DNA from 4 places in the Mesorhizobium sp. M1409 genome. Region 2 is predicted to be linked to each of the others. Evidence: predicted binding sites of a transcription regulator. Region 2 holds the regulator's gene; each other region holds the start of a gene.
The links. The regulator PhoB, encoded in region 2, activates phosphate uptake and scavenging genes when phosphate is short. The targets are predictions, from matches to a motif close to TGTCATNNANCTGTCAT.
Positions count from the first base shown of each region.

Region 1: olsB (l-ornithine N(alpha)-acyltransferase) is a predicted target of PhoB. The motif match lies at 4,783-4,799, and genes of this name have one in related genera.
Region 3: phnF (phosphonate metabolism transcriptional regulator PhnF) is a predicted target of PhoB. The motif match lies at 4,887-4,903, and genes of this name have one in related genera.
Region 4: NKG99_RS04710 (YdcH family protein) is a predicted target of PhoB. The motif match lies at 2,982-2,998, and genes of this name have one in related genera.

Region 1 covers NZ_JAMYKV010000021.1:23,659-31,166, forward strand. Annotated here, with positions in the region: gene NKG99_RS17715 (TrmH family RNA methyltransferase) at 1-692, shown strand, start outside; gene lspA (signal peptidase II) at 706-1,203, shown strand; gene acuI (acrylyl-CoA reductase (NADPH)) at 1,269-2,258, shown strand; gene NKG99_RS17730 (response regulator) at 2,401-4,680, shown strand; gene olsB (l-ornithine N(alpha)-acyltransferase) at 4,863-5,738, shown strand; gene NKG99_RS17740 (trimeric intracellular cation channel family protein) at 5,831-6,463, opposite strand; gene grpE (nucleotide exchange factor GrpE) at 6,585-7,220, opposite strand; gene NKG99_RS17750 (hypothetical protein) at 7,458-7,508, shown strand, end outside.
Region 2 covers NZ_JAMYKV010000042.1:31,052-38,559, reverse strand. Annotated here, with positions in the region: gene pstC (phosphate ABC transporter permease subunit PstC) at 1-940, shown strand, start outside; gene pstA (phosphate ABC transporter permease PstA) at 944-1,795, shown strand; gene pstB (phosphate ABC transporter ATP-binding protein PstB) at 1,792-2,595, shown strand; gene phoU (phosphate signaling complex protein PhoU) at 2,621-3,328, shown strand; gene phoB (phosphate regulon transcriptional regulator PhoB) at 3,348-4,037, shown strand; gene eglC (endo-1,3-1,4-beta-glycanase EglC) at 4,775-6,199, shown strand; gene NKG99_RS26350 (type I secretion system permease/ATPase) at 6,244-7,508, shown strand, end outside.
Region 3 covers NZ_JAMYKV010000021.1:84,992-92,499, forward strand. Annotated here, with positions in the region: gene NKG99_RS17980 (ABC transporter substrate-binding protein) at 1-180, shown strand, start outside; gene NKG99_RS17985 (sugar ABC transporter ATP-binding protein) at 350-1,903, shown strand; gene NKG99_RS17990 (ABC transporter permease) at 1,900-2,865, shown strand; gene NKG99_RS17995 (zinc-binding alcohol dehydrogenase family protein) at 2,938-3,957, shown strand; gene phnF (phosphonate metabolism transcriptional regulator PhnF) at 4,113-4,862, opposite strand; gene phnG (phosphonate C-P lyase system protein PhnG) at 4,983-5,444, shown strand; gene phnH (phosphonate C-P lyase system protein PhnH) at 5,444-6,055, shown strand; gene NKG99_RS18015 (carbon-phosphorus lyase complex subunit) at 6,057-7,169, shown strand; gene NKG99_RS18020 (alpha-D-ribose 1-methylphosphonate 5-phosphate C-P-lyase PhnJ) at 7,166-7,508, shown strand, end outside.
Region 4 covers NZ_JAMYKV010000004.1:15,586-23,093, reverse strand. Annotated here, with positions in the region: gene NKG99_RS04730 (amino acid ABC transporter permease) at 1-643, opposite strand, end outside; gene NKG99_RS04725 (transporter substrate-binding protein) at 818-1,690, opposite strand; gene NKG99_RS04720 (IclR family transcriptional regulator) at 1,812-2,600, shown strand; gene NKG99_RS04715 (YdcH family protein) at 2,624-2,827, opposite strand; gene NKG99_RS04710 (YdcH family protein) at 3,068-3,247, shown strand; gene ispG (flavodoxin-dependent (E)-4-hydroxy-3-methylbut-2-enyl-diphosphate synthase) at 3,581-4,831, shown strand; gene NKG99_RS04700 (lytic transglycosylase domain-containing protein) at 4,838-5,692, shown strand; gene NKG99_RS04695 (Stf0 family sulfotransferase) at 5,695-6,321, shown strand; gene NKG99_RS04690 (Stf0 family sulfotransferase) at 6,311-6,685, shown strand; gene NKG99_RS04685 (response regulator) at 6,654-7,508, opposite strand, start outside.

The DNA of each region.
Region 1 (7,508 bases), on a different contig from region 2:
GCTGGCAGATCAGGACATTGGTTTTCGCCAAGGCCGGGCGTGGCAACGCGGCGGTGGAGAAGGTCGCCGCACGCACGGTTGCCGCCGGCGGCATGGTGCTCGAAGTGTCGGAAAAGGTGCTCGTCGCCATCACCCGCCGCGACAATCCGCAAATGGTGGTCGGCGTCTTTTCGCAAAAATTCCTGGCCCTGAAGGATGTCCGCGCCGACGATGGCGATGTCTGGGTGGCGCTCGACCGGGTGCGCGATCCCGGCAATCTCGGCACCGTCATCCGTACCGTCGATGCCGTCGGAGCCAAGGGCGTCATCCTGGTCGGCGACACCACAGATCCTTTTTCCGTGGAGACGGTGCGCGCCACCATGGGTTCGATCTTTGCCGTGCCGGTGGCCAAGGCAACCACCGAAGCTTTCCTCGCTTGGCGAGGTGGCTTCTCAGGCCTCGTCGCCGGCACCCACCTGAAAGGCGCCGTCGACTACCGCTCGGTCGATTTTTCCCGCGGGCCCGTGCTGCTGATGATGGGCAACGAGCAGCAGGGGCTGCCCGAAAGCCTGGCCGCGAGTTGCGACAGGCTGCTCAGGATTCCGCAAGCGGGCCGCGCCGATTCGCTCAACCTGGCCGTTGCGACCGGCATCATGCTGTTCGAGATCCGGCGCGGCGTGCTGAAGCTCGAACCAATCGTGGACCAGCAATGAAGGTTGCCCACCCGTGAGATCATGGTCTCCCTACGCGTTGCTCGTCGTCGCGGCCATAGCGCTCGACCAGTGGATAAAACACTTGGTCGAGACCGGTCTCGCCTTTCAGGAGAAGCTTGATCTGGTGCCCTTCCTGGCGCTGTTTCGCACCTACAACACCGGCATCGCCTTCTCGATGTTCTCGTCCTTCGGCGACACCGGGCTGATCGTCATTTCGCTTGCGGTCGTTGCGTTCGTGCTGTTCCTGGCGACGCGGATAGCGCCGTCCCAGATCCTTGCCCGCGCCGGCTTTGCGCTGATCGTCGGCGGCGCGCTCGGCAATCTGATCGACCGCGCCGTCTACGGCCATGTCATCGACTACATCCTCTTCCACACGCCGGTCTGGTCCTTCGCCGTCTTCAATCTTGCCGACGCCTTCATCTCTGTGGGCGCGGCATTGGTCGTCTTGGACGAACTGTTCGGCTGGCGGCGCGAGCCCAGGTCTTCAAACGCCAAGCCTTCCAAAGATTGACCCCGTGCGGCCGGCGCCGCACAGTTCATGTCGCCAAACAGATCGCGGAGAAAGAGGAGAAAGAGATGCCAGAAACCTTCAAAGCCATCCTCGTTTCGCGCGACGCCGAGAAAAAGCAGGCGGTAGCCGTGACCGATCTCACCGAAGCCGACCTGATGGAAGGCGATGTCACCATCGCGGTCGAGGCAACGACGGTGAACTACAAGGATGGCCTGGCGATCACAGGCAAGGCGCCGGTGATCCGCCGCTGGCCGCTGGTGCCGGGCATCGATTTCGCCGGCACCGTCATCTCGTCCTCCCATTCCGACTGGCGCGCCGGAGACAAGGTCATCCTGAACGGCTGGGGCGTCGGCGAAACCCATTTCGGTGCCTATGCCGGCCGCGCCCGTGTCAAGGGCGACTGGCTGGTGCCTCTGCCGCAAGGCATCAGCCCGCATGACGCGATGGCCGTCGGCACCGCCGGCTACACCGCCATGCTCTGCGTCATGGCGCTGGAGCGGCACGGCATCCTGCCCGATCGCGGCCCGGTGGTGGTGACGGGGGCGGCCGGCGGCGTCGGCTCGGTCGCGGTCTCGATCCTGTCCAGCCTCGGCTACCATGTCATTGCTTCCACCGGTCGCAACGCCGAAAGCCCCTATTTGATCAACCTTGGCGCCGCCGAAGTGATATCGCGCGACGAGCTTGCCCAGCCGGCCAAGCCGCTGGCCAAGGAGCGCTGGGCCGGTGGCGTCGACGCCGTCGGCAGCCACACGCTGGCCAATGTGCTGTCGATGACATCCTATGGCGGCGCGGTCGCCGCCTGCGGCCTGGCCGGCGGCATGGACCTGCCGGCCAGCGTCGCTCCCTTCATCCTGCGTGGTGTGTCGCTGCTCGGCATCGATTCGGTGATGGCGCCGAAGGCGGTCCGCCTCGAAGCATGGCGGCGTATCGGCACCGACCTCGATCTGAAGAAGCTCGCCAGCCTGTCCAGGACCATCGGATTCGACGGCATCATCGATGCCGCGCGCGACATCGTCGACGGCAAGATACGCGGCCGCGTCGTCGTGGACATGTGAACCCGCTCGACTGCCGGAGAAGGCGGGCGGAATTGCCGCGCACGATGGCAAATCCGTTGCGGCCACGGCAAAAGCGCCCATCCGCTAAAATTCGAACGATCCGCCGCAATTTTCCATAATCTCTGTCTGGCAAGGATTTCGCATGATCGCGGAATCCGGCAGCCAAAGGGCGGACACTGGCGACGACGTGGACGCAACGTCGTCGCGGCGCTTTGTCGCCGCGCCGCCATTGGTGCCCGAGCCCGAGCCCGCCAGGCGCGAAGGGCTTCCGTTCCTGGCCTTCGTCGCCATCATCGTGCTGGCAGGCCTGGCGCACCTGACCGGGGCACCGGTCTTCATCAGCATCGCATTGCTGGCAACCGGCCTTGCCGGCCTTGCCATGCATCTGCGCGCCATGCGGAGCGAGCACCGCACCGCGGCCCTTCTTGACGAAACCACTGCCCGCAGCCGCGCCGAGATCGAGACGCTAGCCGATCGCATGTGGGAAATGCAGGAGAGCGATGAGCGCTTTCGCGGCCTGATCGATGCGCTCGGCGACCTCGTCATTCACCGCAACCGCGACGGCTACATCGTCTATGCCAACAAGGTTTTCGCCGATCTCGTCGAAACCGATCAGCGCGACCTTGCCGGCAAGACCCTGGCGGAACTTGGCATCGAGGTCGGCATCGTTCCCGATGCCGCCTTTTCCGACCATGAATGCCTGAGTTCCACCGATGTCGCCATCAATACGCCTAGCGGCCCGCGTTGGTTCTCGTGGATCGAACTGTCGGTGCGTGACAAGGACAGCGGCGCCGTTTCGCATCGCGCCATCGCCCGCGACATCACCGCCCGCAAACGCGCCGAATCCTCGCTGATCACCGCACGCGAACGAGCCGAGTACGCCAGCCAGGCCAAATCGCGTTTCCTCGCCACCGTCAGCCATGAAATTCGCACGCCGATGAACGGCATCATGGGCATGGCCAGGCTACTGGCCGACACCAGCCTGTCGCCGGAACAGCAGACCTATGTCGGCGCCGTCTCAACCTCGGCCAGCGCATTGCTTGCCCTGATCGAGGATCTGCTCGACTACTCCAAGATCGAAGCCGGGCGCTTCGACCCGGAGCCGCAGCCGATGTCGGTGCGCGAGATCGCCGACAACATCGTCGAATTGCTGGCCGCGCGCGCCTTCGCCAAGGATATCGGGCTGGGCTGCCATGTCGAACCCGACGTGCCGCAATTGATCACCGCCGATCCGGGCAAGGTCAGGCAGGTGCTGCTCAACCTTATCGGCAACGCCATCAAGTTCACCGACAGCGGCGGCGTGCTGGTGAGCATTGCGCGAGCGCGCACCGAAACCACCGACCGCATATGCTTCACCATCGCCGATACCGGTTCGGGCCTGCATGATGAGGACCTGGACCGTATTTTCGAGGAGTTCGAGCAAGCCGACGGCACGTCGACGCGTACGCATGGCGGGGCCGGCCTCGGCCTTGCCATCTCCAAACGCCTGGTGGCCGCCATGGGCGGCACGATCTCGGTATCCAGCCGGCTCGGCCAGGGATCCGAGTTCGTCTTCGAGATCCCGGCGATAGCGGCCACAGAAGCGCCGCAGGGCCGGCAGAACGCACTCTCTGGCAGACGCGCGGTGATCCTGTCGAAAAACGCCGTCGAGGCCGACGCCATCGCCCGCACCATCCGCGCCAATGGCGGCACGGTCGACATCGCCACCACCGCCGCGCAGGCCGCGCCCTTCGCCGCTGGCTGTGATGCGCTTCTGATCGATGCGGCCATGGAAGAAAGCGACGGCAGGTTGCTCAAGCGCCTGCGCCAGAGCGGTTTTTCCGACTGCGAGGCCATCACGCTGATCGCGCCGACCGATCGCGGCATGCTTGGCGAGTTCCGCGCCGGCGGCTACGCAACCTTCCTGGCCAGGCCGGTACGTGGCGGAACGCTTCTGCGTGTGCTGTTGAGCAGCCATGCTCCCAGCCTCGTCCAGCCGCAGCCGGAAAAGCGTGGCGCGCCGGCGCTTCGCGCCGTCGGCAACCGCCAGCGCGGCCTGTCGGTGCTGATCGCCGAGGACAATGACATCAATGCCATGCTGGCCCGCGCCACGCTGCTGAAGGCCGGGCATCGCGTCAAGGTGGTCGGCAACGGCAAGGCCGCCGTCGAGGCTGTCACCGGCGCCGGGCACAACCACCGCTTCGACGTGATTTTGATGGATTTGCACATGCCGGTCATGGACGGACTGGACGCGATTGCCGCCATCCGCCGCCATGAGGAAGAAACCGCCGTGCCGCCGGTGCCGATCATGGTGCTGTCGGCCGACAGCCAGGAAAAGACCCGCCATGCGGTGTTGGCTCATGGCGCCAGCGGCTTTGTCACCAAGCCGCTCGACCCCGAGGCGCTGGTCAATGCCGTCGAGGGACAGGTCGTCGCGGCCTGAGTTTTCCACCCGCCCATTTCAGGCCGCGCGCTCACGTAAAGGAGCCGGTTGATCCTATTCGCCAGCCGACGAAGTATTGCCCACGACGTCGTATCACGGTACTGTCACAATCCTGTTGCACCTACACCGTATCCCCGTGCCAAGAGGGATGGCTCGAAGGAGAATCACTCGTGCATACAGTTATGCCGGAATGTGACACTCGGCCGAACGCCAGCAGCGCCTTGCTTGCCGGATGTAAAGTCGATTCCGTCATAAAGGGCGCGGCACTGGGCCGTATAGGCAATCTTGAAGTGCGGCTCGCTCGCAACGAGGCCGAGATCGCGGCCGCGCAGGAAGTGCGCTACCGGGTGTTCTACGACGAACTTGGCGCCAGGAAGGATCTGTTCCAGGCCCACGACCGCCGTGATGCCGACCGCTTCGACCCGCTCTGCGACCATCTGCTGGTTTTGGACACGACGCTTTCCGGCCCCGAACATCGCCGCATCGTCGGCACCTATCGGTTGCTGCGGCAAGAAATCGCGGCCACGGCCGGAGGGTTCTATTCCGAAGGTGAATTCGAGCTGACCAAGCTCATCGCCCGTCACCCCGGCCAGCGCTTTCTCGAACTGGGCCGCTCCTGCGTTTTGCCGGAATACCGCTCGAAGCGCACCATCGAGGCGCTGTGGCAAGGCATCTGGGCTTACATCAACCACTACGAAATCGGTGTGATGACCGGTTGCGCTTCCTTCCACGGCACGGTGCCGGCGGCGCATGCCGAGGCACTCACCTACCTCGCCCACCACTGCCGGACGAATTCGGCCTGGGATGTGCGCGCGGTGTCCGGGCGTTACTGCTCGATGGACCTGATGCCGATCGAGGCGGTCAACACCAAGGCGGCGATCGCGGCGATGCCGCCCTTGGTCAAGGGTTATCTGCGCGTTGGCGCGCGCATCGGCGATGGCTGCGTCATCGACCGCGAATTCTCGACGGTCGACGTCTTCGTCGTCATGCCGGTCAAGGAAATCGGCGCCCGCTACGTCAATTATTATGGCGGGGAAGCTCAACGCTTCGCTGCGTAAAGTGGTGAATGGTGAATGGTGAATGGTGAATGGTGGGAGTTACACCCCGTTCTAATTGCCATTCACTATTCACCATTCACCATTCACTTCTCTCACGGAATATCTTCCGGCCGCCGGCCGGGTCGGCTTTTGTAGGACGGAAACGACCAGCCGAATTTGAGTGCGCCGCCACGCACAAGGAACGCCGCCGCAAAACCGGCGAGGTCCGAGGCGAGCGGCGGCAGTCCGGCAAGATCGCCAAGTGTATAGAGGCCGGCACCCGCAAGGGCTGCCGTGACGTAGATTTCGGGCCTGAGCAGAACCGATGGCTCGCCGGCCAGGAGATCGCGCAGAATGCCGCCGAAAGTGGCGGTGAGCACGCCGGTGATGACGGAGACGACAGGCGAACCGGTAATCGCCAGTCCCTTGGCGGCGCCCATCACCGAAAAGGCGGCGAGCCCGATGGCGTCAAGCCAGAGCAGCCATTTCCAGCGCGATTCGACACGATGCGCGCTGAAGAAGACCAGCACCGCAACCACGGCGCAGATCAGCACATAGCTGGAGTTGGCGACCCAGAAAACTGGCAGGTTGAGGATGACGTCGCGAAGCGTGCCGCCGCCTATTCCGGTGACGCTGGCCAGGAACAGGAAACCGATAATGTCGAGTTGCTTGCGCGAAGCCGCAAGCGCCCCGGTCGCGGCGAAGACGGCGACACCGGCATAGTCGAGAAGCGCGATGAGGTTCATGGGCGTGAGGCAGTAGGAATTAGGAATTAGGCAGTATGAATAGCACGAAGCCGCTCGATTGATACGACTGCCCCAGTTTCCCTATTGCCTACTGCCTACTGCCTATTCCCTATTCCCTACCTCACGCATCCTTCTCGGCCTGTTCGTTCACCGGCCCCGGCTCGACCGGCGCTTCAGCGGCGGCTAGCTTCGGGCCGCCCTTGGCGACGCCGACCATGGCCGGTCGCAGCACCCGATCGCCGATCGAATAGCCCGGCTGCACGACCTGGACCACCGTGTTGGCCGGAACATCTGGATTGGGCACTTCGAACATCGCCTGATGGAAATTGGGATCGAACTTCTCGCCTTCAGGCGCGAGCTTCTTGACCCCGTGCCGTTCCAGCGCCGACAGCATGGCGCGCTCGGTCAAGTCGACGCCTTCGATCAACGCCTTGAAGCCGGCGTCACCCGACGCCTTGGCCTCGGCCGGAATCGCATCCAGCGCACGGCGCAGATTGTCCGACACCGACAGCATGTCGCGAGCGAAATTCGCGACCGCGTAGGTACGCGCGTCGTGCATGTCGCGCGCCGTGCGGCGACGCAGGTTCTCCATTTCGGCCGCCACGCGCAGCGCGCGGTCCTTCAATTCTTCATTTTCCTTCAGCAGCCGCACAAGGGCTTCATAGTCGCCGTTGACGCTGCCTTCCGTGCGCTCGGCATTGGCCTCGGTCGCCTCGACTTCATCGGGCGCGCGTTCGTCTTTTGCCTGGTCGCTCATCGCCGTTTCCCGTCAATCTCGAATGATGTGGATTTTGAGCCCGATATCGAGGTTTGGCGGCCAAAAATCAAGGGGTAAGCGATTGTGAAGGCTGTCGACCAACGCCGGACAACGACGGCAGGCATTTCGATTTTAATTCAAATTTTACCCTAACCGGCGGCTTTGCTTGCCACAAAGGCGTGATGCGGGAACCATTCCCTTGCTGGAGAAGTTTCGAAGCCGACACAGGATTTTGAGATGATGACCCGCAAAAGGACCGAAAAGGCAGAACGGCTGGCCACCGAGGTC
Region 2 (7,508 bases):
CGATGCGATCGTCAGACGATTCGCGCTGACCGACGCAATCTTCCACGGGATGACCCGGGCCGCCGCCATATTGGTGCTGGTCCTGCTTGGCGGCGTCGCGATCTCGCTGTTTGCCGGATCCTGGCAAGCCCTGTCGACCTTCGGCTTCTCTTTCCTGACCAGCGAAAGCTGGAATCCGGTGACGGAGAAGTTCGGCGCGCTGGCACCGATCTACGGCACCATCATCACGTCGGCCATCGCCATCCTGATTGCCGTGCCGCTCGGCATCGGAATCGCCATCTTTCTCACCGAGCTTTGCCCACGCCCGTTGCGGCGGCCGATCGGCATGGCGGTGGAACTGCTGGCCGGCATCCCCTCGATCATTTACGGCATCTGGGGCCTGTTCGTGCTGGCGCCGTTCCTGCAGACGATCGTGCAGCCGTTCATCATCGGCGTGTTCCACGGCATTCCCGGCCTCGGCAGCCTGTTTGCCGGTCCGCCCTATGGCATCGGCCTGCTGACCTCGTCGCTGATCCTGGCCATCATGGTGCTGCCCTTCATCACCTCGATCACCAAGGACGTCTTCGACACGGTGCCGCCGGTGCTGAAGGAATCCGCCTACGGCATCGGCTGCACGACCTGGGAAGTGACCCGCCGCGTCGTCATTCCCTACACAAGGATCGGTATCATGGGCGGCGTCATGCTCGGCCTTGGCCGCGCGCTGGGCGAAACCATGGCGGTGACCTTCGTCATCGGCAACGCGCACCGCATCTCGACCTCGCTGTTCGCGCCGGCAACGACGATCTCCGCGACCATCGCCAATGAATTCACCGAAGCCGTCGGCGACCTCTACACGTCTTCGCTGGTGGCGCTCGGCCTGATCCTGTTCGTCATCACCTTCCTGATCCTTGCCATCGCCCGCTACATGCTGATGCGCATCGACGCCCGCACCGGAGCCTGACCGATGTCGACAGCCACATCGCTTCACCAGAGCCGCAAGAGGAAGAATGCCGTGATGATGACGCTGTGCGTCACCGCGGCGGGCATCGGACTTGCCTGGCTGGCGCTCATCCTCGGCGCGCTGGTCTACAAGGGCGCCGCCGGCCTGTCCCTTGACGTCTTCACGCAGATGACGCCGCCTCCCGGCGACGCCGGCGGCCTGCTCAACGCCATTTACGGCAGCGTGGTCATGACGATCATCGCCGTCATCGTCGGCACGCCAATCGGTGTGCTGGCCGGCACGTACATGGCCGAATACGGTCGCTTTTCCAAGCTGACCACCGTGGTGCGCTTCATCAACGACATCCTGCTGTCGGCGCCGTCGATCATCATCGGCCTGTTCGTCTACGAATTGATGGTGCGGCCGATGGGGCATTTCTCGGCAATCGCCGGTGCTGTCGCGCTCGCCATCCTCGTCATTCCGGTTGTGGTGCGCACCACCGAAGACATGCTCAATTTGGTGCCGAACGCCTTGCGCGAAGCCGGCACCGCGATCGGCGCGCCGCGCTGGGTGGTCATCAAGTCGGTCGCCTACCGCGCCGCGCTTTCCGGCATTGTCACCGGCATATTGCTGTCGATCGCCCGTATCTCCGGCGAGACGGCACCACTGCTCTTCACGGCGCTCAACAACCAGTTCTGGTCGAGCAATCTCAACGCGCCGATGGCCAGCTTGCCTGTCACCATCTTCCAGTTCGCTCTCAGCCCTTACGAGGAATGGCAGCAACTGGCCTGGACCGGCGCACTTATCATCACATTGACGGTTCTCGCGCTCAGCATCGTTGCGCGCAGCCTGACCGGACGCAGAGAGGACAAATGAGCCAGATGTTGTCTCCAGACATGACGATCGCCGCCGAGGCCACCGCCAAGGCCAAGATCGAGGTCAAGAACCTCAACTTCTACTACGGCCAATCGAAGGCGCTGAAGGACATCACGCTGTCCTTGCCGGAGCGCAGCGTCACCGCCTTCATCGGGCCTTCGGGCTGCGGGAAGTCGACGCTGCTGCGCGTCTTCAACCGCATCTATGAGCTTTATCCCAGGCAGACGGCCGACGGTCAGGTGCTGCTCGACGGCCAGAACGTTCTTGACCGCTCGCAGGACCTCAACCTGCTGCGCACCAAGATCGGCATGGTGTTCCAGAAGCCGACGCCATTTCCGATGTCGATCTATGAAAACATCGCTTTCGGCATCAGGCTCTACGAGAAGCTGAGCAAATCCGAGATGGACGGCCGCGTCGAGCAGGCGCTGAAGCGCGCGGCACTCTGGACCGAGGTCAAGGACAAGCTCGACGCCAGCGGCCTCAGCCTCTCAGGCGGCCAGCAGCAGCGGCTCTGCATCGCCCGTACCGTGGCGGTGAAGCCGGAAGTCATCCTGCTCGACGAGCCCGCCTCGGCGCTCGATCCGCTGTCGACCGCCAAGATCGAGGAGCTGATCGACGAGTTGCAAGCCGACTACACGATCGTCATCGTCACCCACAACATGCAGCAGGCGGCGCGCGTGTCGAAGCAGACGGCCTTCATGTATCTGGGCGAGCTGGTCGAGTTCGACCGCACCGAGAAGATCTTCACGTCGCCCCGCGAGAAGCGCACGCAGGACTACATCACCGGCCGCTTCGGCTGAGCTCAGGCATACGAGGAACAGGATCATGAGCGAACACACAGTCGCTTCTTTCGACGAGGATCTCGGTCAGATCAGCAAGCTCATCAGCGACATGGGCGATCTCGCCAGCTCGATGGTCGGCGGTGCGACCAAGGCGCTGTTGAATTCCGACAACGCCTTGGCACAGCGCGTCGTCTCCGACGACGCGATCATGGACGCGCGCCAGCGGGAGCTCGACGACCGCGCCATCACGCTGATCGCCAAGCGGCAGCCGATGGCCGACGATCTGCGCCATGTCGTCGGTTCGATCCGCATGGCCGGCGATCTCGAACGCATCGGCGACCTTGCCAAGAACATCGCCAAGCGCGTCGGCACTGTCGGCCTCAGCGTTACGCCGCGCGACCTTTCGCACTCGATCGATGGAATGGCACAACTGGTGCTGATCCAGGTGCAGGGCGTCATCGAGGAATATGCGGCGCGTGACGCCGCCGCGCTGGCGAAACTGCGTGCCGACGACGAACGCATCGACGTCAAATACACCTCCGTGTTCCGCGAACTTCTCACCTATATGATGGAAGACCCGCGCAACATCACCGCGTGCACGCATCTTTTGTTCTGCGCCAAGAATCTCGAGCGCATCGGCGACCACGTCACCAACATCGCGGAAAATGCCTATTATGTTTTGACCGGCACGCAGCTGCCGGCCAATCGTCCGAAGCAGGACGAGACGACAATGTCCGCGCCGGCGGCATGACGACAGGGGTGACCAGCCGATGATCGCGCCACGCATCATGGTGGTGGAGGACGAGGAGCCGCTAGGCGTGCTGCTCCGTTATAATCTGGAGTCCGAGGGCTATCAGGTCGAGGTGGTGACGCGCGGCGACGAGGCCGAGATCCGGCTGCAGGAGAACGTGCCTGACCTTCTGGTGCTCGACTGGATGGTGCCGGCGGTTTCCGGCATCGAACTCTGCCGACGCCTGCGAATGCGCCCCGAGACCGAGCGGCTGCCGATCATCATGCTGACCGCGCGCGGCGAGGAGAGCGACCGCGTGCGCGGCCTCTCGACCGGCGCCGACGACTATCTGGTCAAGCCTTTCTCGACGCCGGAGTTCATGGCCAGGGTCAAGGCGCTGCTGCGCCGTGCCAAGCCGGAAGTGCTGTCCAGCGTGCTGAAGGTCGGCGACATCGTGCTCGATCGAGAATCGCATCGGGTCTATCGCAAGAAGAGCGAGATCCGGCTCGGGCCGACCGAATTCCGCCTGCTCGAATTCATGATGCGCCATCCCGGCCGCGTGTTCTCGCGCAGCCAGCTGCTCGACAATGTCTGGGGTGAGACGATCTACATCGACGAACGCACGGTGGACGTGCATGTCGGCCGGCTGCGCAAGGCGGTCAACAACGGCCGCATGCCCGACGTCATCCGCACCATTCGAGGTGCAGGCTACGCGATCAGGGAAGATTAATTCCCATCCCATCCCGATAAATCGGAACCCAGGTTCAAGCTCGGTCAGCAGGCGGTCGCCAACGGCCGCGAAGGGTGGAATGTTGCATTCGTCTCATCGGTGGAGAACGAGCATGTGGCGCCCAGGAGCGGTCATCCCATCAGTTTTCGAATGACCGCATTTGGGCCAAGGCGACAGGCGGCTTCTGGCATCCAAAAAGCGATGGCGGACATTCAAGCAGGCGGGATTGAAATCTTTAACCGACCCTTCGCGGTCGTTGCCCGGTCGCAGCGAAACGTCCGCAGCGGAGTGAGCCATGCTGGAATTGATTGTGCGTGGCTAACTGGTCGGTCACTTCACAACTCGATTGCTCTGCGATCTCTCAAACTGCTGTTGTGTCCGGCTGGCCGCGGGAAGAACGGTTCGCGATTAGTCGGTCATAATCGCCATTTTGCCCGTAAAACTCTGCCCTCCAAATCGTGCTCCTTCTAGCGAGGATTGAACTAATGCATTTATCTATATCCGTCAAAGCACGCGACTTTCACATAAATATAGAATTTTATTAAAATTATATTTTTGACGGAGGACGGATTCCTTCTCTTTATTCAGTGTATGTGCGCCGAATGGTCAATATTATCTCGGATCGGATGACGATTCCCTGGAACTATTTCATCCGTTGCAACGTTGCTTGGGAAGCAGTCGCTGGGACTCGTATCGAATGATTTCACCAGGTCGGATACCATGAGGAAGGATTTCTGATGAGCACCGTCGTAAACGCCAAAGGCATCCCTCTTCCCTACACCGGCGCTTCCACTCATTGGTTCTCGGCCACTGGGTCTGGACCGGAACTGCATGGCACCTCCGGCAACGACTCCTTCTGGGGAGACACCGGCGTCAAGGTCACGATCTACGGTGGCGCCGGCGACGACTACTATCACCTCTATTCCACCAACAATAAGGTGGTCGAGGATCCTGGGGCAGGAATCGACACGATCGACACATGGATGAGCTACAAGCTCCCCGACAATTTCGAGAACCTCGTCGTTACCGGCGCCAATCGATATGCGTTCGGAAATGCGTTGGACAACATCATCAAGGGCGGGTCGGGTCATCAGACGCTGGATGGCGGCAAGGGCGACGATGTCCTGATCGGCGGAGACGGCGCCGACACTTTCGCCATCTCTAAAGGAAATGGAAGTGATCTTATCTTCGATTTCGGTGCGACTGATACGGTCCGCCTTAACGGCTATGACTTCACTTCGTTCGATGCCGTCCGTTCACAGATGGTTCAGGTGGAATCAAACGTGATGCTGAACCTCGGATCCGACGAGATCCTGGTGTTCAAGAATACGACCATCGACAAGTTGCAGCCCACCCAGTTCGAGCTGCCGATAGACAAGTCCGGAATGACGCTGTCCTTCTCCGACGAATTTAACACGCTGAGCCTTCGGAACGGACAGGACGGCACCTGGAATTCCAATTTCTGGTGGGGAGCGCCGAACGGCAGCACATTGAGCAGCAATGGCGAGTTGCAATGGTATGTCGACGCCAATTATGGCCCGACGAGTTCCGTCCACCCGTTCAGCGTTGAAAACGGCGTCCTCACCATCACCGCGGCGCAGGCGCCGGAGGACATCAAGCCTCTGATCAACAATTACGAATACACCTCGGGGATCCTGACGACGCACGACACCTTCGCGCAAGCCTATGGCTATTTCGAAATGCGGGCGGACCTGCCCGAAACAGCCGGAGCATGGCCGGCCTTCTGGCTGCTTCCGGAAGACGGATCGTGGCCGCCGGAGCTGGACGTTGTCGAAACGCGCGGCCAGGACCTGAACACGCTCTACATGACGGCGCATACCAATGAGACGGGAGCGCACACGAAGGTTTCGTCCACGGTGAACGTTGCGGACACCGACGGTTTCCACACCTATGGCCTGCTCTGGACGAAGGATGAGCTTGTCTGGACCTACGATGGTGTAAAGGTCGCCCAAGCGGCAACGCCGTCCGACATGCACGACCCCATGTACATATTGGCAAATCTCGCGGTGGGCGGCATTGCCGGCCAGCCTCCTGACCATCTGGCGACGCCGGCGGAGATGAAAATCGACTACATCCGCGCCTATACGCTGGACGACCTGCAGCACCACCCCTTGGACATCGCGGCCGACCATTCGGTCTAAGCGACGCCCTCACGTTGGGGCCATGAGCCGTTGGGAGCGCGGGAATGATTGCACAGTCTGGTCTGCGGGCAGTCTTGAGGCGCGCCATCGTAGATGTCGGTGTTTTCTCGTTCCTCATCAACATCCTGCTATTGGTGATCCCCCTCTATCTCTTGCAGGTCTATGACCGCGTCCTGCTGTCCTCCAGCGTCGAGACGCTTCTCTACCTCTCTGCTATCGCGGTTCTCGCGCTCGCCTTTCTCGGTCTCCTCGATACGATCCGCTCCGTCTACACGCAGCGCGTTGCAGCCACGGTCGACAACAGATTGGGCGCGAGGACATTCGCCGTCTCGCTTGAGGCTAAGTACGCCGGCGGCGCAGCTCTGTCTCCACTGCGCGACCTTGCCTCGGTATGCGCCTTCATCAGGTCACGCGGCGCGGCGGTCTTGTTCGACCTGCCGTTCGCTCCGTTCTTCCTCGCCCTGCTGTACCTCATCCATCCTTTTCTATTTTGGCTTACGCTGACAGGAGTTGCGCTGTTGCTTGCGCTGGTCGTGGCAAATCAGCTTGCCGTCGGCAGGAACGACGCTTTGTCCGCGGAACGTTCGGCTGTCGCCAGCCTGTCGGAGCAGGCCTTTGCCCGCAGCGCGGAGACGCTGCTCGCCATGGGCATGGTCCAAAACGCCGCGCGCGTCTGGGGTAGGCACGTGGCGGAGGCGCTAATTCTTCATGACCGTTCGTCCATGGCCAACGCGATTTTCAGCGGAACGTCGCGAGCCGTACGCATGATGCTTCAGCTGGCGATACTGGGTGTCGGAGCATGGCTCGTGCTGCAAGGGAAGATGACGGCCGGGATGATCTTCGCGTCTTCCCTGGTGTCGTCCCGCGCGCTGCAGCCGCTCGACCAACTGATCGGTTCATGGCGCCAGATCGTCGACGCCAGACGATCGTGGAAGCGGTTGGACAAGGCGCTTTCCGCCCATTCGGCACAAACGCAAAAACTGATACTGCCGGATCCGTCGGGCGAAATCGTCGTGCAGGACCTGATCTTTGTCGCGCCGAACGCCACGCCCGGCACCGAACCCATCATCAAGAGACTGAACTTCCACATCGGCGCCGGCGAAGCGGTTGCGATAATAGGTCCAAGCGGAGCCGGCAAGTCCACCCTGGCGAGATTGCTTGTCGGTGCGATCCAAGCGACCAGCGGCTGCGTCAGGATCAACGGCGCTGACCTCAGAACCTGGAACGAGAAGCAGCTTGGCCGTCATATCGGATATCTCGCTCAGGAGGTGGAACTCTTTCCCGGATCGATCGCGGAAAATGTCGCCCG
Region 3 (7,508 bases), on a different contig from region 2:
GTCATCTCGGCTCTCGTCGTGCAGGATCCCTACCGGATGGGCTACGACGGCATCAAGACCGCGCTCGCCGCCTCGAAGGGGGAAAAGGTCGAGGCCAATGTCGACACCGGCGCCAATCTGGTGACCAAGGCCAACATGAAGGACCCGAAGATCGACGCGCTGCTCAATCCGAAGCTCTAAGCCGTCGCATTCAAATCATCTCCGGGGCGCAGGCCCCGGAGACTTCCGCTGCCGGCACAAACGGCTTGGCAATCCACAAGCCTGGGCTAGGCTGTTTTCGGGGCGTATCCTTGCCTCGCCGCGTGCCAATCGTGAGGCCGATCTGGGAGGCCAATCTGGGAGGATTGTCATGACATCGACGGCGCAGGAACTGCATCCGGCACCCGTGCTGGAACCGGGGCGGACCATCCTCGAATTGCGCGGGCTGGAGAAGCGTTATCCCGGCACCCACGCACTGAAGCCGGTCAATCTCGCCTTCAAATCCGGCGAAATCCACGCCATCGTCGGCGAGAACGGCGCCGGCAAATCCACGCTCATCAAGCTTTTGACCGGCGTCATGCCGCGCACCTCCGGAGAGGTCATCTGGGAGGGCCAGCCGGCTGCTCTGGCGACGCCGCATGAGGCCATGGCGCTCGGCATCAACGCCGTGCACCAGGAAGTCGTGCTCTGCCGGCACCTAACCGTCGCCGCCAACATGTTCCTCGGCGAGGAGAATTCCCGCTTCGGCATCCTGCAGCAACGCGCCATGGTCAAGGAAGCGCAGAAGATCATCGACGATCTCGGCTTCGACCTGCCGGCACACGTCACGCTCGGCGACCTGACCATCGGCCAGCAGCAGCTGATCGCCGCCGCCCGCGCCACAGTGCGCGGCACCAAATTCCTGATCTTCGACGAGCCTACCGCCTACCTCACCCGCAAGGAGACTGATCAGCTCTTCACCCTGATCCGTCGGCTGAAGGGCGAGGGCGTGACGATCATCTACATCAGCCACCGTATGGAAGAGGTGTTCGAACTCGCCGACCGTGTCTCGGTACTGCGCGACGGCACGCTGGTCGGCACCCGCAACATCACCGAGACCAACGACGCCGAGCTGGTCAAGATGATGATCAATCGCTCGATCGAGCAGATCTATCACAAGGAACATTTTACGCCCGGCGCGGCGATCCTCCAAGCCACGAACCTCTCCGGCAAGGGGTTCGAAAATGTGTCGATGACGGTCCGCGCCGGCGAGATCGTCGGGCTCTACGGCCTGATCGGCGCCGGGCGCAGCGAGTTCGTCACCACGCTTTACGGCCGCCACCGTAAATCGGCCGGCCAGATTCTCTGGGAAGGCAAGGGGGTTCAGGTCAATTCCGAGCATGACGCGATCAAGCTCGGCATGGCGCTGGCGCCGGAAAGCCGCCGCGACCAGGGCCTCTGCCTCAACCTGCCGGTCGGACTCAATCTCAACCTGCCGATCTACAAGCGCATTTCGAACAACCTGCTGATTTCGAGCGCGCAGGAAAAGACGCAGGCCGATCGCCAGATCGCCGATCTGCGCATCAAGACACCGACGCGCGGCGCGCTGGCGTCCAGCCTGTCGGGCGGCAACCAGCAGAAGATCGTCATCGGCAAATGGCTGGCCCACGGCGCCAAGCTGTTCATCTTCGACGAGCCGACGGTCGGCGTCGATGTCGGAACCAAGGCCGAGATCTACCGTCTGTTCGGTGCGCTGCTGTCGAAGGGCGCAGGCATCATCCTGATCTCGTCCTATCTGCCGGAAGTCTACGAACTCGCCGACACGCTGCATGTGTTCCGGCGCGGCAAACTCGTGGCGACACACGGTTTTCGCGCCGCCAGCCACGAGGACATTCTCACGCAGGCGCTCGCCGAGAAACAAGAAAAGCAGGGAGGACAGATATGAGCACCGAGGCGATTGCTGTCGAAAAGCCGAAGCGCAACTATAACGTCCTGTTTGGGCTGACGCTTTTGGCGCTGCTGGTGCTGCTGTGGATCGTGCTTTCAGTGGCGACGCCGAGCTTCGCCTCCGGCAACAACATCGCCAATCTTTTGCGCCAAGGCTCGATGATCGCCATCATGGCGGTCGGCCAGACCTTCGTCATCATCACCGGCGGCATCGACCTGTCCGTTGGCGCCGTTGTCGGCTTCGCCACCGTGGTCGTCGCCATGATGATCAACGCCGGCTTCCCGATCTGGCTCGCAATTCTGGTGACATTGCTGGTCGGTGTCGCCATCGGCATGTTTCACGGCTTCGGCATAGTCAAGATGGGCCTGCCGCCCTTCATCATCACGCTGGCGACGCTGACCTCGCTGCGCGGCATCGGCCTATTGATGACCAACGGCAATTCGATCAACATCAACAGCGACACCTTCACCGCGTTCTCGCGCAGTTCCTTCATCGGCATCCCCAACCTGTTCTGGATGGTGATCCTGGTCGGCATTCCGGCGTATATCTTCCTGCATCACAGCCGCTGGGGCCGGTACCTGTTTTCGGTCGGCTCCAACGCCGAGGCCTCGCGCCTGTCCGGCGTCAATGTCCAGCGCACCATCTACATGGCCTACACGCTGTCCGGCCTCTGCGCGGCCTTCGTCGGCGTGCTGCTTGCCGCCCGCATCGGCATTGGCAACCCGACCCAGGCCGAAGGTTGGGAGTTGCAGGCGATCGCTTCGTCGGTGATCGGCGGCACCTCGCTGTTCGGTGCCGTCGGCTCGGTTCATGGGCCGCTGCTTGGTGCCTTTATCCTGGCCACCATCAACAACGGCGCCAATCTGCTCAACGTCAACTCGTTCTGGCAGCGCATCATCACCGGCGCGCTTATCATCATCATCGTCTACTTCGACGGGCTGCGCCGTCGCGGCAAGTAGGCCGAACCCAAATCGGTCGCCGGCCCGACATGACTGCCGGGCCGGCGATTTCACTACAGACTGGAATTGCGCATGAAAGCCGTCGTCTGCCGCTCGCCCGGTGACCTTGTCCTGGAAGACCGTCCAGCGCCCGGCGCGCCACCTGCCGGCTGGGCACTGGTGGCCGTCAGCCATGTCGGCATCTGCGGCACCGACTACCATATCTTCGAGGGCAAGCACCCGTTCCTCGCCTATCCCCGCATCATGGGCCATGAAGTGGCGGGAACAATCGTCGAGACCGGTGAAGGTGTCGATCTTGCCGTTGGCGAACCGGTCGTCATCAACCCCTATCTTTCCTGCGGCAAGTGCATCGCCTGCCGGCACGGCAAGCCGAATTGCTGCGTCAGGATCGAGGTGCTCGGCGTGCATCGCGACGGCGCCATGTGCGAACGCATCCTGGTGCCGGCGCAAAATCTCTATCCCACCAATGGCCTGTCGCTGGCGGACGCCGCCGCCGTCGAGTTCCTGGCCATCGGCGCGCATGCCGTGCGGCGTGCACGCGCCGATTCCGGCGCACGCACGCTGGTCATCGGCGCCGGCCCGATTGGGCTCGGCACCGCCATCTTCGCCCGCATCGCCGGTCTCGATGCGACGCTGCTCGACATGAGCAGCGAAAGGCTCGCCTTCGCCGCGAACGAGCTTGGCTTCCAGACCCTCGACGGCTCGCGCGGCGCGGTGCCCGATCTGGTCAAGGAGGCGACATCAGGCGAAGGTTTCGATGTGGTCTTCGATGCCACCGGCAACACCCAGTCCGTGCAGTCGGCCTTCGCCCATGTCGCGCATGGCGGAACATTGGTGCTGGTCAGCGTCGTCAAGGACGACATCAGCTTTTCCGATCCGGAATTCCACAAACGCGAGATGACGCTCATCGGCAGCCGCAACGCGTTGCGCGCCGACTTCGATCACGTCGCCGCCTCGATCCGCAACGGCGCCGTGCCGCTGGCCAAGCTCGTCACCCACCGCACCACGCTGGCCGGCACGCCGCACGATCTCGCCCGCTGGGCGCACGAGAAATCCGGCCTGATCAAGGCCGTGATCGAGGTGGGGTCATAACATGGCAGGCGGTGAACCCGGTCCGAATTGACGACGCCCCGCGCAGATCGAAGCCGGTTCTCAAATGCGCCGACGCTGACAGGTGAGCGCGACCGAACTGGCCTGATATCAGCGTGAGTCAGATAAATCACAGTCTCGTATAAGGTCGGCACTCCCTACAGAGCTGACAATTTGAGTTCGATGCGCTCGGCCGGGAAGCGCGACTCGGAAAACTGGATCGGCTGGCCGTCCGGCGTGACATTGACAGCGACCGTGACCAGCACGATGGCGCCCGGCTGCAGGTCGAGGTCGGCAAGGTCCGCCGCATCGGCATGGCGCGCCGACAGCACGGTCGATTGCCTGAGATAATCGTCGATGCCGAAACGGGCCAGCGACGCGGTGATCGAACCGGTCTCGGCCATGGCGGCATCGATGCCGGCAAAGCGCCTGGCATCGAACCAGCCGGCAGCGCGCGACACCGGCCGCCCATCGGCTTCGCCGCGCGTTTCCAGGCGGATCACGTCGGCCCCCTTGGCGAGCCCCAGCCCCTCGGCAACGCGCTGGCTGGCCGGCTCGACCGAGGAGGCAAGCAGGACGATGTGCCGTTCCGACGTCTGCCCTTGCAGGCCTGTCGAAAAGCGTGTGCGCGCGCCGATCGGATAGGACAGCCGCTTGCGCGACCGCACGAAGGTGCCACGCCCCTGCTCGGCCCGCAGCACCCCTTCCTGCACAAGGGCTGATATGGCGCTGCGCACCGTGTGGCGGTTGACGCCATAGCGCTCGGCCAGTGCCACCTCCGGCGGCAGCGCTGCGTTTTCGGCGAAATCGCCGATGGCGATCGCCTGTAGGATCTTGTCGGCGATCTGCCGCCACAGCGAAACGCCGCTGCGTCGCTCGATGCTGTCCGCTGCCAGCCGCCCGACCATTGATTGCCCCCAGTCTTTTAGCCCTGTCATCCACCCGTCATGGACTCGCGCTAGATAATGGGTATAATTTGTATAGTTGTCTATATCAATAGACAAATTTAGCCACAAGGACTATTGCTCATGCGAGGACAGGAAGCCCGCGACCAGGCCGAGCGTAAGGCCGCCATGGCAACACTGGCGCAATCCAGCGGCGATGACATCGTGCGGCTCTGGAACGAGGCCGGACTGCCTTCGGAAGCAGAACTGCTGCGCGGCCCCGAAACCGGCCTGGTCACCGTGCGCGGCCGCATCGGCGGTGGCGGCGCGCCCTTCAATGTCGGCGAGGCGACCGTCACCCGCGCCACCGTCCGGCTGCCGTCCGGGCAGGTCGGCCATTGCTATGCGCTTGGCCGCGACAAGCAGAAGACAAGGCTTGCGGCCATCGCCGACGCATTGTGGCAGGACCCGGCCCGCCGCAACGAGGTCGAAACCAGGCTGATTGCCCCTCTCAGGTCGGCCCTGACCACCGCCCATGAAAAACGCCGCGCCGAGACGGCGGCAACGAAGGTGGATTTCTTCACCATGGTTCGCGGAGAAGACTGATGGACATCGCAGCGCAATCGATAGACGGCGGTTTCGCCGATCCGGTCTTCAACGCACAGACCGTGTTCCGCGCCGTCATGGACGCAATGGCGCGGCCGGGCAGCGTGCAGCCGCTGCCGGTCTTAGCCCGCCCGCCGGCGCCGCTATCGGCAACCGCCGGCGCCATCGCGCTAGCGCTTTGCGACAACGACACCCCGCTCTGGCTCGATCCGGCTTTGCAGGCTTCCACTGCCATCAAATCCTGGCTCGGTTTCCACACCGGCGCGCCGCTGGCCAACACACCGGCCGATGCGCATTTCGCGTTTGTTGCAACGCCAGCCGAGATGATGGCGCTCGACGGCTTTTCGCAAGGCACCCAGGACTATCCCGACCGCTCGGCCACGCTGATCCTGCAGATCAGCGATCTCGTCTCCGGCACGCCGCTGTTGCTCGAAGGGCCCGGCATCGAAACCAGCGCCACGATCGCGCCGGCACAGATGCCGCGCCATTTCGTCGAACAGTGGAAGCAGAATATCAAGCGCTTTCCGCGCGGCGTCGACATCATCCTCGCCACATCGGACGGCATTGCCTGCCTGCCGCGCACCACACGCATCAAGACGATGGAGGCGTAATATGTATGTCGCGGTAAAAGGCGGCGAGGCCGCAATCGCCAACGCCCACAGCCTGCTTGCCGACCGCCGCCGTGGCGACCGTTCGGTGCCGGCCCTTCGCCTCGACCAGATCGTCGAGCAACTGGCGCTCGGCGTCGACCGGGTGATGAGCGAAGGCTCGCTCTATGACCGCGAACTGGCGGCACTCGCCATCGTCCAGGCGCGCGGCGACATGATCGAAGCGATCTTCCTGGTGCGCGCCTATCGCACCACGCTGCCGCGCTTTGGCTACTCCAAGGCGATCGACACCGCCAACATGCTGGTCGAGCGGCGCGTGTCGGCGACCTACAAGGACCTGCCCGGCGGCCAGCTGCTCGGCCCGACCTTCGACTATACCCACCGGCTGCTCGATCCCGAGCTTGCCACCGGAGGTGACGTCGCCGAACCGCTGCAGCGCGAGACGGAAGCGCAAGCCATGCCGCGCGTCTCGGCGATCCTCGCCCGCGAGGGCCTGATCGAGCCGGATGGAGAGATGCCGCAGGATCACGTCCCCGGCGACATCACCCGCGAGCCGCTGGAATTCCCGATGGCCCGCGACATCCGCCTGCAGGCGCTGTCGCGCGGCGATGAGGGATTCCTTCTGGCGCTCGGCTATTCCACCCAGCGCGGCTATGCCCGCAACCATCCCTTTGTCGGCGAGATCCGCATCGGCGAGGTCGAGCTGGAGCTCGACGTGCCCGAACTGCCCTTCGCGGTGCCGCTCGGCATTGTCCGCGTTACCGAATGCCAGATGGTCAACCAGTTCAAGGGGTCGGCCAAGGCGCCGCCGCAATTCACCCGCGGCTACGGCCTCGTCTTTGGCCAGAGCGAGCGCAAGGCGATGGCGATGGCGCTGTGCGACCGCGCTCTTCGTGCGACAGAACTCGGCGAGGATGTCGTCGCGGCCGCCCAGGACGAGGAGTTCGTCATCTCGCATTCCGACAACGTCCAGGCGACCGGCTTCGTCGAACATCTGAAGCTGCCGCACTATGTCGACTTCCAGGCCGAGCTCGACCTCGTGCGCCGCATGCGCGCCGAATACGACGCCCGCGAAAACCCGGCGAAGGTCGAAGAGAAGCGGGAGGCCGCGGAATGACCGCTCAACCGACAGACATCGCCACCTACAACTTCGCCTATCTCGACGAACAGACCAAAAGGATGATCCGCCGGGCGATCCTCAAGGGCATTGCCATTCCCGGATATCAGGTGCCGTTCGCCTCGCGCGAAATGCCGATGCCCTATGGCTGGGGCACCGGCGGTGTCCAGGTCACCGCCTCGATCATCGGCCCCGACGATGTGCTGAAGGTCATCGACCAGGGCGCCGACGACACCACCAATGCGGTGTCGATCCGTGCCTTCTTCAAGAAGGTCGCCAATGTCGCGGTGACGACCGAGACGGCGAAGGCGACCATCATCCAGACCCGCCACCGCATCC
Region 4 (7,508 bases), on a different contig from region 2:
GTTCGACAAGCCGAAGCGCGAAAAGCAGTATGTAGCCGGTAAGCAGGTACATCGCCGTGACCACGAGATAGACCTCGACGATCCGGAACGTGTTGAAGTTGATCCACTGGGCGCCGTAGGTCAGTTCCGGCACCGAGATGACCGAGGCGACGGACGTGTCCTTGAACAGCGATATGAAGGTATTGGACAATGCCGGCAGCGTGATGCGCAGCATCGTCGGCAGGCGCACGTTGAGCAGCCTTTGCCAGGGCGTTAGGCCGATCGCCTTGCCGGCGTCCAGCTGTCCGCGCGGAACCGCCTCGAGCCCGGAGCGGAACACTTCGACCAGATAGGCGCCGCTGTAGAGCGAGAGCGTGACGACAAACGAGGTCGGCGCGCTGTAGGCGATATCGACCACCGTCGGCAGGCCGTAGAAGACGAGATAGACGAGCAGGATCAGCGGCACGTTGCGGATGAATTCGACATAGGCGGCGATGATGGTGCGCACCACACGCCCGGCAGACACGTACCAGACCGCCAGGACAAGGCCGATGACGATGCCGATGGCGATCGAGATGACGGCGAGTTCGAGACTGAGCAGCAGGCCGCCCCACAGCTTGTCGAAATGCCGCCAGATCAGATTGAAATTGAGGGCATAGCCCATGCGTCCGCCTCGGTTGCCGCAGGCCTTAGACCAGTTCACCGTTTCACGGAAACGGCAAACCGCTCTAACTCTTTGTTTTGACGCAATTCCGGACGGAAAACCGTTTCACACTTTTCCTGGAATTGCTCTAGGGAGGCGGAAGGGCGCTGGATACACCCTCCCGCCCGATGCAGGTCAAATGGCTGGGAAGCCCGGATGGCGCGCCGGCGGCTCCTGTCCGAAATAGTCCTTGAACGCGGCATCGTAGAGGGCGTTCTCGTGGCCGAACATGGCGATGGTGAAGGTTGAGTTGACGAAGGTCAGCCAGTCAAGGTCGCCTTGCCGCAGAGCCGCGCCATAAAGCATGCTCAGCCAGCTCTTGCCCGCATCGAAGTATTTGTCCGGATTGCGCGAGGCGAGCCAGCGCACCGTGGACAGGTCGACTGCGGCGGCGTCGACGCGTTTCGATTCCAGCGCTTGCAGCACGTTGGCCTGGGTATCGATCTGCATGACCTGACACTCGGGCAGCACCGAATGCACCTGCGCCTCGGCATCGACATTCTGCAGGATCGAGATGCGCGTTGCAGCGCCGCCGGCAAGCAGCTTGTCGAAAGTCTTGTTCTCGGCGGTCGGCAGGCTCAGCAGGGCAACGCCCTCGACATAATAGGGCCGGGAAAAGTTGACCAGCTGCGAGCGTTGGGCGCTCATGGTCATGAACTGGATGGTGATGTCGACCTTATTGGTGGTCACGTTCGGAATGCGCTGAGCCGGATCCTGCATGACGAATTCGACCTTGGTCGGATCGTCGAAAAGGCCCTTGGCGAGAATGCGCCCCATGGTGATGTCCATGCCGACCAATTCGCCGGCATCGTTTTCGAAGTGCCAGGGTGCATTGGTGCTGCCGGTGCCGACGATCAGCTTGCCGCGATCGAGCACGGTGCGCAGCAGGCTGTCGGATGCTGCCTGGGCAGCGGCTTTCTGGGCATCGACGGTTGCCAGCACGCCGGCCGTGGCCAGCCCTGCCATTCCCAATTTCAGAAAATCACGTCTTCCGGATGTGTCGTTCACGGCGACCTCCTTTCGTGTTGTGTTCCCCTTGTGCACAGGCAAGACACGCGTCCGTGATTTTGTCTCTTACAAGGGACGAGTGTATCCTGTACAAGACAGATATTAACACCGGGAATCGACAATGCAAGATGGCAATGTTTCCGCGATTTCAGCCGGCGAGAAAATTTCGAGCTCCCGTGAAAAGGGGCTCAACCGAGTGCTCGAGATTCTGGACTTTCTTCACACGACCCAGCGGGCGATCGGCATTGGCGACCTTGCCAAAGGGGTGAATGCGCCCCGTTCGACGACCTACACGCTGGTGCGGTCGCTGGTCGACGCAGGCCTGCTGGAAATGGGAGGCGACGGCAATCGCGTCTATTTCGGCAAGAAGCTCTATCTCTATGGAATGGACTATGTGCGGGGCAACGACCTCCTCAGACGAGGGCGTCAGGAGGTCGACAATCTGTCGCGCGAGACCGGGGAGACCTCCGAACTGTGCATGCTGCAGAGCGGTCGCTACACGATCGTCCACGCGAGCCCGGGCACCAGGCCTTTCCGCATCAGCTCCGCCACCGGCTTGCAGATACCGCTGCCCTGGACGGCCTCGGGACGGCTGCTTCTGGCGGGGCTGGAGAGGGCTGAAATCGAAGCCATGGTGTCGGACGACGATCTCGTGCTGCCCGATGGTCGCAAACTGCGGCTTGACGATTTTGTCACCGATATCGCAAAGGCGCGAGTTGCCGGCTATTGCGTCACCTCGGGCTTGGTCGATGCCTATACGAAATGCCTAGCCGCGCCGGTCTTTTCGGCGCCGGGCAAGGTCGAGGCTACGATGTGCCTGGTGGTCCCCATCGATACGTCCGAGGAGCGGACCGGCGAGCTCATCGGCCTGCTGCGTGATCGTGCCGCGAGACTTTCGACCGCGGCCTAGGACGCGAACGAGCGGATGCTCTCTCAGGCAATGATGTCGGGAATGATCTTGTCTTCCAGCGCCATCAGCCGGTCCTTGAGGAACAGTTTTTTCTTCTTCATGCGCTGGATCTGCAGCGGATCGCAGGCCATGGCGATCATCGCGTTGATGGCCGCATCGAAATCGGCGTGCTCCTGCTTCAGCCGGGAATATTCGAGCCGGATATCAGCCTGTTCCTGATCGGACATTATCTACCGTCTGCACGTCTGCGGCGCCCAAAAATGGGCCTGATTGGGCGGGGCCGGTGGGATTTTGCAACCGGCGCGCAGCCCATATCACATTTCACATTGTCGTGGAATGCTACCACGGATCATTCGACATCGCTGCCGGAAGGTGACACACTGTCATTATGCCGTCACAGAAGCGAACCTGCGGTGGACGCGCCATGACGGCTGCAATCGAGGAAACCATGAAAGGGAGAACCAATCATGTCTCTTGCATCCCATCTTGATGAGTTGCAGCGGAAACACGGTGACATCGAACGTGAAATCGATGACGCGATGAACCATCCATCGGTCGACGACCTCGAAATCGTGAATCTCAAGCGACGCAAGCTGGCACTCAAGGACGAGATTGAAAAACTGAGAGGGAAACCGACCACGCATTGATGCCCTCCTGACATCGCCGCTCACCATCCGCGGCCTCTTTTCCCGGCGGCACTGCCGCCGGCCTGGGAGTTTTCGATTTCCAGAGCTGGGCCATCGGCCTGAGCTGGACTTCCACCCGGCTTAATTTCCGCTTCGGCCGTCGCCAGATTTCGCCAGATCATCGATCGTTTCTGGTCCTTGGCGGCGGGCCGATTCTGGCCAGTAGCGACCTGTCGCCATTGACAAGCCATCTTTGCTCATCCACCTCATGCCCGGACTTTAGCGCATCGGCCCGGGGCGCGCTCTGTGCGTCCAAGGGGACGTTCGGCGCTCCAGAGACAAAAGGCTGCCGGCATGACCGGATATTTTTCCTCTCCTTTCCCTCGCCGCACCTCGGTCGGCGTCGATGTCGGCGGCGTGGTCGTCGGCGGCGGTGCGCCCGTTGTCGTGCAGTCGATGACCAACACCGACACGGCCGATATCGACCAGACCGTTGCGCAAGTCGCGGCACTCCACCGGGCCGGCTCCGAGATCGTGCGCATCACCGTCGATCGCGACGAGAGCGCCGCCGCGGTGCCGCGCATTCATGAGCGGCTTCAGCGGCTTGGCATCAACGTGCCGCTGGTCGGCGATTTCCACTATATCGGCCACAAGCTTTTGGCCGACCATCCGGCCTGCGCCGAGGCGCTGGCCAAATATCGCATCAACCCGGGCAATGTCGGCTTCAAGGACAAGAAGGACCGGCAGTTCGCTGATATCGTCGAGATGGCGATTAGATACGACAAGCCGGTGCGCATCGGCGTCAACTGGGGCTCGCTCGATCAGGAACTGCTGACCCGGCTGATGGACGACAACCAGGCCCAGGGCTTTCCAATGACGGCGCAGGAAGTGACGCGCGAGGCGATCGTGCAGTCGGCGATCCTGTCGGCCGAGATGGCGGAGGAGATCGGCCTCGGTCGCGAGAAAATCATCCTATCGGCCAAGGTCAGCGGCGTGCAGGATCTGATCGCCGTCTATACCGAACTCGCCACCCGCTCCGACCATGCGCTGCATCTCGGTCTCACCGAGGCCGGCATGGGTTCGAAAGGCATCGTGGCTTCGTCGGCCGCCATGGGCATCCTGCTCCAGCAAGGCATTGGCGACACCATTCGCATTTCGCTGACGCCGGAGCCGAATGGCGACCGCACACGTGAGGTGCAGGTATCGCAGGAATTGCTGCAGACCATGGGGTTCAGGCAGTTCGTGCCGATCGTTGCCGCATGTCCTGGCTGCGGCCGCACGACCTCCACCGTGTTCCAGGAACTCGCCCAGAACATCCAGGCGGATCTGCGCAAGAACATGCCGGTGTGGCGCGAAAAATATCCCGGCGTCGAGAACCTCAAGGTCGCGGTGATGGGTTGCATCGTCAACGGTCCGGGCGAGTCCAAGCATGCCGACATCGGCATTTCGCTGCCCGGCACCGGCGAGACGCCGACGGCGCCTGTCTTCGTCGACGGCAAGAAGGCGGCGACGCTGCGCGGGCCGTCGATCGCGGCGGATTTCGAGAAAATGGTCGCCGACTATATCGAGCAACGGTTTGGTCGCGGCAAGGCCGCGGCAGAGTAGCGCGCGATGCGGCGTTTCCTCAGGGCTACGCTGGTTCTGTTTTGCGCCCTGGGTTGGTCGACGCTGGTTCAGGCTGATCCGCCGCAATCCGCCAAGCAAAGGCTGATCGACAAGGTCTGCAACCTGATCCAGGCGCATGCCGACAAGAACGGCCTGCCCAGGGATTACTTCGCCCGGCTGATCTGGAAAGAAAGCCGTTTCGATCCCGACGCCGTCAGCCCGGTCGGCGCCGAAGGCATCGCCCAGTTCATGCCCGGCACCGCCAAGATGCGCGGGCTGGCCAATTCCTTCGACATCAACCAGGCGATCCCGGCGTCGGCGAAGTATCTCGCCGAAATGAAAACCGGCTACGGCAATCTCGGTCTGGCGGCGGCCGCCTACAATGCCGGCGAAAGCCGGGTGTCGCGCTGGCTCAGCTCCGGCGGCTTCCTGCCGATGGAGACCGAAAGCTATGTCTTCGACATCATGGGCGAGCCGGCGGACAAGTTCACCGACCGGGCTTATGCCGGAAGGATCGAGCCGCTCGACTCAAAGGCGGATTTTGCCGACGCCTGCCGCAGGCTGCCGGTGATCATGTCGCGGACCGTGGCGATGGCCTCGATCAACATAAAACCATGGGGCATCCAGGTGGCCGGCAACTTCCGCTGCAGTGCCGCGATCAACCAATGGCTGCGGGTAAGAAGCCGGTTCCCGGCCCTGCTCGACGGGCACGATCCGGTGGTCAGCCGGGTACGCACGCCGATCGGCCGGCGCGGTATCTATGCGGTCAGGATCGGTGTCGACGACCGTGCCGCCGCCAATGTCATCTGCCAGAAATTGCAAAGCGTCGGCGGAGCGTGCGTGGTGGTGCGCAACCGGTAGTTTTGTCCACCGCCGACAAGGTGTCTTGTCTGAGAGAGGCATTTGAAGGTGGCCGCCAAGACGTCGCATCCAGCAAGGATTTCAGCTATAGCGGCGGCCATCTTCACCAGGGGGCGGCAGCCGTACCTTTGACGACCAGCATGGGCCGCAACATGTTCAATGGATACATTATCTGCGGCACGCCGAGGACCGGAAGCACTTTGCTCGGCAAGCTTCTGGAGTCCGCGAGGACGGCCGGCACGCCCCACTCATTCTATCGGCGGCAGGACGTGTCGGAGTGGGCTGAAGAGTGGAAGCTGCCTGACCGCGACACGATGAGCGAGCTCGAATTCAATGCCGCCTATCTCAATGCGGCGATCGCTGCCGGCAAGGGTGGGACCGGCATCTTCGGCCTTCGTTTGATGCGCGAAAATCTGGATGAACTCTCGGCTATCCTCGACCAGATTTTCCCGCAGCTGGTCTCGGCTATCCTCGACCAGATTTTCCCGCAGCTGCCATCCGACAGAGCGCGTCTTGAAAAGGCCTTTGGCCGCATTCTCTGCATACACCTCTCCCGGGAGGACAAGCTCGCGCAGGCTGTCTCCCTGATCAAAGCAGAGCAAACCGGGCTTTGGCATATTGCTCCCTGACGGAACCGAGATCGAAAGGGTCGCACCACCGAAGGAACCCCAATATGATTTCGAGCGGATCAGACGTGAGGTCACGGAACTCGAGACCTATGATGCAGCCTGGAACATTTGGTTCGCGGAGCAAGGCATATCCCCGCTGCGGGTCGGCTATGAGCGTCTTGCCGCGAACCCCGCTGCGACATTGCCAGGCATCTGCGAAGCCCTGGGGGTCCGAGCACCCGACGCCGAGGATGTAAGCCCCGGCGTTGCAAAGCTCTCCGACGACACGAGCCTCGACTGGATGCGCCGCTATCGTCTGGACGCAGCCGTCCGACGCATCGGGCGGATGCGGGCTATGCCGTCTTCGCCACCACCGTCTCGCTGAGCCAGGTGCCGATCTTGGTGCCGAGGCGATCGGGCGAAACCGGCTTCGGCAGATAATCGTCCATTCCGGCTTCGATGCACTTGTCGCGATCGCCCTTCAGCGCATGCGCGGTGACGCCGATGATCGGTATGCGGGTGCCCGCCGAGACCTCCATCGCCCGGATGGCGCGGGTTGCTTCGTAGCCGTTCATCTCCGGCATCGAAACGTCCATCAGGATCAGCTTGGGGCGCAGCGCCCGGTACATCTCGACCGCCGTGCGGCCGTTGCCGGCGATGCGGTAGCTGAGGCCCAGCCCATTGAGGATCTGGCCGAACACCAGTTGGTTCACGTCATTGTCCTCGGCAATGAGAATGTCGATCGGTCCGTTCGGCGTGGCCGATTCCGGCACCACCGCGACCGGCATCGCCGGGCCGCGGATGACGGTGAAGGCAGGTGCCGCCGCCGGGGGAGCCCGCACGATCGGTTCGCGGACGAACTGCGCCTTGCCGACCTGCGAGCGGGCCTTCTGCACGACCGAGATGACGGTGCCGAGCAGGATCGCGGAGCGTGCCGGCTTGGTCAGATGCGCGGCAATGCCGAAGTCGATGATCATCTTACCGAAATCGACCTGGTCGACCGAGGTCAGCAACACGACCGGGATGGAGGACAGCCTACTGTCGGAAGCAATGGCCCTGGCGACGTCGGCGCCGTTCATGCCCGGCATCTGGTAGTCGAGGATGATGCAGTCGACGGCGGCGCCGAGCTGAAAGGCGCGATCGAGGAAGGCCAGGCCCACGGCGCCGCTTTCGGCGGCGGCACAATCGAAGCTCCAGCTTCTGAGCTG